DNA from 3 places in the Pseudarthrobacter quantipunctorum genome. Region 1 is predicted to be linked to each of the others. Evidence: riboswitches for the same ligand, from Rfam matches in the RefSeq annotation. Region 1 holds a riboswitch; each other region holds the start of a gene.
What was found. A riboswitch is a leader RNA that binds a small molecule or an ion and turns the genes downstream of it on or off. The one in region 1 is predicted to bind thiamine pyrophosphate.
Positions count from the first base shown of each region.

Region 2: it holds a riboswitch for thiamine pyrophosphate, as region 1 does, so the genes downstream of both, thiD (bifunctional hydroxymethylpyrimidine kinase/phosphomethylpyrimidine kinase) here and WHH00_RS05920 (FAD-dependent oxidoreductase) in region 1, are expected to answer to the same signal.
Region 3: it holds a riboswitch for thiamine pyrophosphate, as region 1 does, so the genes downstream of both, thiC (phosphomethylpyrimidine synthase ThiC) here and WHH00_RS05920 (FAD-dependent oxidoreductase) in region 1, are expected to answer to the same signal.

Region 1 covers NZ_CP148033.1:1,280,268-1,282,525, forward strand. Annotated here, with positions in the region: gene WHH00_RS05910 (RNB domain-containing ribonuclease) at 1-380, opposite strand, end outside; gene thiE (thiamine phosphate synthase) at 457-1,206, opposite strand; TPP riboswitch at 1,234-1,351, shown strand; gene WHH00_RS05920 (FAD-dependent oxidoreductase) at 1,347-2,258, shown strand, end outside.
Region 2 covers NZ_CP148033.1:1,693,293-1,695,550, reverse strand. Annotated here, with positions in the region: gene thiD (bifunctional hydroxymethylpyrimidine kinase/phosphomethylpyrimidine kinase) at 1-1,204, opposite strand, end outside; TPP riboswitch at 1,212-1,309, opposite strand; gene WHH00_RS07780 (Rne/Rng family ribonuclease) at 1,509-2,258, opposite strand, start outside.
Region 3 covers NZ_CP148033.1:1,607,529-1,609,786, reverse strand. Annotated here, with positions in the region: gene WHH00_RS07355 (amidohydrolase family protein) at 1-831, opposite strand, end outside; TPP riboswitch at 912-1,019, shown strand; gene thiC (phosphomethylpyrimidine synthase ThiC) at 1,014-2,258, shown strand, end outside.

The DNA of each region.
Region 1 (2,258 bases):
TCCGGGTGCAGCGGAATGCGGCCGTCCGGTGTGTAGAAAGTCTGGCCCCGGCGCCGTGTCTCGGCGTCCAGCGGACCGCCGGGAGCCACGAAGGCGGGTACGTCGGCGATGGCATACAGCACGCGGTAGTCGCTGCCGTCCCGCTCAATGTAGAGCGCCTGGTCAAGGTCTGTGGACGACGCCGGGTCGATGGTAATGAAGTCGATGCCGGTGAGGTCATGGGCTGGCAGCTGCAGTGCCGACACCGCGGCCTCGGCGTCCTTCACGGCATCTTTTGGATACTCGTTCGGCAGCTCAAGCTCCGTCCGCAGGGCGCTGAGTGCAGCCTCGAGGGCGTTGGTGTGCTCGTGGACATTGGGGGCCAGCCGATGATGTGACACGAAAATCAGCGTAGCCCGAATTTCGTAAATTATGCACGGTGCCGGGCACAGAATGCGCCGCAGATCCGGCTCCGCGTCAGGGGCGGGCAGCGTCCAGGGCGCCGAGCAGCGATGCGGCGGCTGCTGCCGGATCATCGGCTTCCGTGATGGCCCGGACCACAACGATCCTGCTGGCACCGGCCGCCACCACTTGCTCCACGTTGCCGTGGTCAATCCCGCCGATCGCGAACCAGGGCACGCCGCCGTCGGGCTTTCCCTGCCCCTGCGCCGCGGAGGCGGCGGCCGCATGCTTCACCAGGTCCAGGCCGACGGCGGCGCGGCCGGGCTTGGTGGGTGTTGCCCACAGGGGGCCCACGCAGAAGTAGTCGAGTGCGGCGGGGCCGGCGGCAGCGGCCAGGGCGGCGTCCACCTGGTCAGGGCTGTGGCTGGACAGGCCAATTGCGGCGTTCCCGTTCAGCAGCGTCCGGGCTGCCTTGAGGGGAAGGTCTTTCTGGCCGATGTGGAAGACCGGGGCGCCGGAGAGCACAGCAACGTCCGCGCGGTCGTTTACTGCCCACAGCCTGCCGTGGCGGACCGCTGCCTCCTTCAGGACGGCCAGGAGTTCCAGCTCCTCGGCGGCTTCGATGGATTTGTCCCGGAGCTGGATGATGTCCACGCCGCCCGCGAACGCGGCATCCACGAACTGTTCGAAGTCGCCCTGGCGGCGGCGCGCATCCGTGCAGAGATACAGGCGCGCATTGTGGAGCCCGGCACTGCCTTCCGCATTGATAAAGGCGTCTGTACCGGACGGACGGGAAGCGGCGGCAGGCGGGTGGGACACATTCATGGGAGCCAGCCTAGTTCCTCTACACTGGGCTCGTACTGCGGGAGCCGCGGCAGCTGTCACAAAGCGCCGGGCTGAGAGGGCGTCAGAGCCGACCGCTTGACCTGATCCGGTTAATACCGGCGTAGGGAAGGAGACAATCGATGCCTCACGCGCATGACGTTACCGGCCGCCCTGCTCCCGGCTCCGCGATCACGGCGGATGTTGCCGTGATCGGCGGGGGAGCGGTGGGCCACGGCATCGCCTGGGAGGCGAGGCGTTCGGGCCGTTCGGTGGTGGTGATCGATGACGTCCCGGGCTCGGGAGCCAGCTGGGCTGCCGCGGGGATGCTTGCACCGGTGAGCGAGCTGCACTACCAGGAGGAGGACCTCCTGGAACTCATGCTCGACGCCTCCGCCCGCTGGCCGGGTTTCGCCGCGGACCTCGCCTCGGCCGCGGGTTCGGATCCGGGATATCTTACGACGCCGACCCTGGCCGTGGGTGCCGACGCCGCGGACAGGCGGGCTCTGCTGGATCTGCGTGCCGTCCAGCTGTCCCACGGGCTCACGGTTGAACCGCTCACCATCCGCGAGGCCCGGCAGCGCGAGCCCCTGCTGAGCCCGGGCATTGCCTGTGCGCTGGATACCCCGGCGGACCACCAGGTGGATCCCAGGCTGCTGGTGGTTTGCCTCCGCCGCGCGTTGGCCCGGCATGCCGGCGGGACGGCAGGCAACCGAAGTCATGTGCCGGGCGCCGTCGACGGATACGCGGTGCCGGACACGGCAGCCGGCCTGCTCTGGAAGGACGGCGCCGTTGCCGGAGCAGTCCTGGAGGGCGGTGGGACCGTCCTGGCCGGGGAGACGGTGGTGGCCAACGGACTGCACGCCGCGGAACTTGCAGGACTGCCGGCGGGCCTGCACCTTCCACTGCGGCCGGTGTACGGGGACATCCTGCGGCTCGCAGTACCTGCCCACCTGCGGCCACTGGTGGCCTCAACTGTCCGTGGGCTGGTCCGCGGGACCCCCGTGTATATCGTCCCCAGGCAGGACGGAACCGTGGTGGTCGGGGCAACCCAG
Region 2 (2,258 bases), 410 kb from region 1:
GCGGCTCAACGGTCCGCGTACTGAGCCATGACCGGTGCAGCTCAGACTCGACCTCCAGGCATTGCGCCGCGGAACGTGCCCAGAAGAGCTGCTCTGCCTCGGTGGGTGCCAGGGCACTGGTCCGCGCGAGCACCCGCGAGTAGCCGTTGAGGTAGATGGCATCCTGGGCGAGGTAGTAGGCAAAATCCTTCTCCGGCAGGCTGCCCGAAACCAGTCCGCGGATGAAGTCCAGCGCGTAGATGTCCGCCAGGTCCTTCCTGGCGTCCGCCCACAGCTGTGCAGCGAAGCTGCCCTCCCCGCGCACCGCCGGCACGTGGTGGAAGTGGTGCACAGGTCCGTTGCCCGTCCCCACCTCCAGGGTTTCCGAGGCCTCCAGCGCCCCGGCCAGCCAGGGCTTGACCTCGCGGAGGGTGGCCTCCCAGTCGCCCAGCCGTGCCTGGACTGTGGCCATCGCTGCCGAGAGTGAACAGCCGGTGCCGTGGCTGTTGCGCGTTGCCACGCGCTGTCCCGGAACCACCACCACGTCCTGGTTCAGCCTGCCGCCGGCATCGACCAGCGCATCGGGGCACTGATCCCCCGCCAGGTGCCCTCCCTTAACGAGCACCGTTGCCCCGGTGGCTGCCGAGAGCCGGTGTCCCTGCTCCAGGGCACCTTCCCAGGTCTCCTGCACCTCGCCGCCTACCAGCATGGCGAGTTCAGCCAGGTTGGGCGTGATGAGGTCCGCCAGCGGCAGCAGGCCGCGAAGCGCGGCCTCGGCGGATTCCTGGAGCAGCCGGTCACCGCTGGTGGCCACCATGACCGGGTCCAGCACCACGACGCCGGGACGCACCTTTTCGAGCCAGGCCCGGACAGCTTCGATCACCGCGGCGTCGCCCAGCATCCCGATTTTTACGGCGTCGATGCTGATGTCGTCACTGACGGCATCGAGCTGCTGGGTGAGGAAGGCTGCGGGGGGAACATGGACGCCGCGCACGCCGCGGGTGTTCTGCGCTGTGAGTGCGGTGATGGCGGCCATTCCGTAGCCGCCGTGGGCTGCGATGCTTTTCAGGTCCGCCTGGATGCCGGCCCCGCCGGAGGGGTCGGAACCGGCGATGGCCAGGACCCGGGGCACGTCGCGGTACTGGCCGGCCTGCGCTCCAGGGGCAGAAGCAGCAGCAAATGGAGAAGAAAGCGCAGGTGTGCCCTGGAAGAAGGCAGTGGGCATTGCGAGAGTGGAAGACAAGAGACATCCCTTCGCCGGTGCTAGCCGGACAGGTTCAACGGGTCTGGATCTCAGCCGGCTCTCTGCGCGGCACCCCGTGTCGGTTCCCTAGCGTAGCTTTTTTGCGGTCCGCGGGCTGAAGGTGACACAGTGCGACCGGCGCTGGGTGGAACGCGCAGTTTGAACGGCGGATTGAACGCGCGCCCTTAAGCAACGGATGCCCGGCCGGCCACTTCCTGTGGCTGGCCGGGCATCCGGTCAATGACTACTCCCGCTGCTGGAGATCCGGTTGCTGGATCTCCAGTTGCTACAGCTCTGAGGCAGGAACCCCGACACCGAGGATAATCGGTGCATCCGACGGCTTGCTGCTGGCCGGCTTGGAAGCACCCGCCTGGCCTGTTGCCGGTGCCTTGGCTGCATGGGAATGCCCGGCCGCGGCGGCAGGAACATTGTCATGCTGCTGGACCGAGGTCTCGTTGGCGGCTCCCTGCGCGCGGCTGGCACTGCGGTTGCGGCGTGCCCTGCGCGGGCGCGACTGCTCCAGCGTGTGGTCCGAGTAGTCCTTCTCCGCTGCAGCAGGCGCCGGCCGCTGCTGCCGGCCAGTTTCAGCTTCCCGCGGCTCCCTGTCCCGTTCGGGCTGGAGGGCCTGGCGCGCAGCCTCTTCGGCCTCGCGCCGGGCCGGCTGCCCTGCCGGCATTTCAGCCGGCGTTTCCACTGCCGTTTCGGCCGGCGTTTCCGCCGCTGGAGCGGCCTCGCCCAGGTGGGCGAAGGCCGCGGCAAGGCGGTCCAGGGTAAGGGCAGGCTTCGCCTGCTGCTCCTCTGCGTGCTCCACGAAGGGCAGGACTACCTTCTCCCCGCCAAAGGTCAGGACGGCAGCGGGCCTGGACGCATCGCCGTCGTGCTTCTCCGTTTCTGCAGGCGCTGGAGGCTGGGCCTGCGTTGCCTGCCTGGCGGCAGCCAACTCATCGTCATGCAGGTGGGCAGCGTGCGCAGCCGCGGCGATGTTGGCAAGGGCCAGCCTGGTGGCCTCCGCTTTCGCGTGCCGCTCGGCGTCCGT
Region 3 (2,258 bases), 330 kb from region 1:
GGCGTAGATCCGCACGCCTGCCTCGAACGCCTCAAGCACCCGTTCCTCCCGGCGTTCCCACAATGAACGCATATGCGCCGCATAGCGCGGGAACTTGGGTAAAGCCTGCGCTGCAATGTCGGGAAAGGTGGCGATGTTGACCAGGGTGGGCACAATGGGCACCTCCTGCTCGACGAACCGGGGCAGGTGCCGCGGCAGGAGGCCTGTGGCGTGCTCCACGCAGTCGATGCCGGCGTCCAGCACGTCGTCGAGCGTCTCTTCCGCGAAGCAGTGCGCCGTAACGCGTGCGCCCTCATCATGGGCGGCGTGGACGGCGTCACGGACGACGGCGGCAGGAAACGAAGGCGCCAAGTCGCCGGCGTCGCGGTCAATCCAGTCCCCCACAAGCTTGACCCAACCGTCACCTTCCCTGGCCTGCTTACGCACAGCTTCCACCAGGCCGTCCGGTTCCACTTCCTCAGCGAACCCCCGCAGGTACCGCCGCGTGCGCGCAACGTGGCGGCCGGCTCGGATCAGCACCGGGACGTCGTTCCTGCCCTGCAGCCATCGGGTATCCGCAGGGGAACCTGCGTCGCGGACCAGCAGGGTGCCGGCGTCCAGGTCCGTCCGTGCCTGTTCTTCGGCAGTCAAAGCATCCACCGGCCCGCCCGCACCCAGCCCGATGTGGCAGTGCGCATCCACAAAGCCAGGCAGCACCCATCCCGCCAGAATCCTGTCCGGGGCCTTTGCCGGCCGGCGGAACGTCAGCCGACCGCCAACGGACCAGAGCCCGTGCTGCTCAGTGCCCGGCCCGGTCAGGACCGTCCCCGTGAACTCGATAATTTCTGCCATGAATTTGCCTCTTTCCCGCCGGGACAGGCTAGCACCGCGTGATGTGACAAGCCCCGCTTCAAGGCGTGTGGTAGCTTTCATCCTGACCACACGGGTGCCCCTGCAGGGGCTGAGATCGGGCTGACGCAGCCTGCGACCGTCGAACCTGTCCGGGTAATGCCGGCGAAGGAAGTGAGTATTCCTTGAGTACACCCAATCAGCAGCTGAACCCTGCCCTCAACAACCCGGGTGCCGGTCCTGCCGGCAACCAGCCCCCCGTAACGCAATCCCTGAAACCCCACTCCCTGGCATACCTCGAGGACGCCGGGAACGGGATCCGCGTTCCCGTGACCGAAATCAGGTTGGAACCGTCACCCAACGGCGTGCCAAACCAGCCGTTCCGGACCTACCGGACCGCCGGTCCGGGGAGCGACCCCGTTCAAGGCCTTCCTCCTGTCCGCAAGGACTGGATCGAAGCACGGGCAGACACGGAAGCGTACAGCGGCAGGGAAAGGAACCTGCTCGACGACGGCCGCTCGGCTGTGCGCCGCGGCGCCGCCAGCGCAGAGTGGAAAGGAGCAGCTCCGGTGCCCCGCCGCGCCGTCGACGGCAGGACCGTCACCCAGATGCACTACGCGCGGCAAGGAGTGATCACCCCGGAGATGCGCTTCGTGGCGCTGCGCGAGAACTGCGATGTTGAACTGGTCCGCAGCGAACTGGCCGCGGGCCGGGCCATCATCCCCAGCAACATCAACCACCCGGAATCCGAGCCGATGATCATCGGCAAGGCCTTCCTGGTGAAAATCAACGCCAACATCGGCAACTCCTCGGTCATCAGTTCAATCGCCGAAGAGGTGGACAAACTGCAGTGGGCAACCCGGTGGGGCGCAGACACCGTCATGGACCTCTCCACCGGGGATGACATCCACACCACCCGGGAATGGATCATCCGCAACTCCCCGGTTCCCATCGGCACCGTCCCCATCTACCAGGCCCTGGAGAAGGTCAACGGCGAAGCCAACGCCCTGACATGGGAGATCTTCCGTGACACCGTGATCGAGCAGTGCGAGCAGGGCGTCGACTACATGACCATCCATGCCGGCGTGCTGCTCCGGTACGTTCCCCTGACCGCCAACCGGGTCACCGGCATCGTGTCCCGTGGCGGATCGATCATGGCCGGGTGGTGCCTGGCGCACCACCGGGAGAACTTCCTCTACACACACTTCGACGAACTCTGCGAGATTTTCGCGAGGTACGACGTCGCGTTTTCCCTGGGCGACGGGCTGCGGCCAGGGGCAACAGCCGATGCCAACGACGCAGCCCAGTTTGCCGAGCTGGACACCCTCGCCGAGCTCACGCAGCGTGCCTGGGAGTACGACGTCCAGGTGATGGTGGAGGGCCCGGGCCATGTCCCGTTCCACCTGGTCCGGGAGAACGTCGAACGCCAG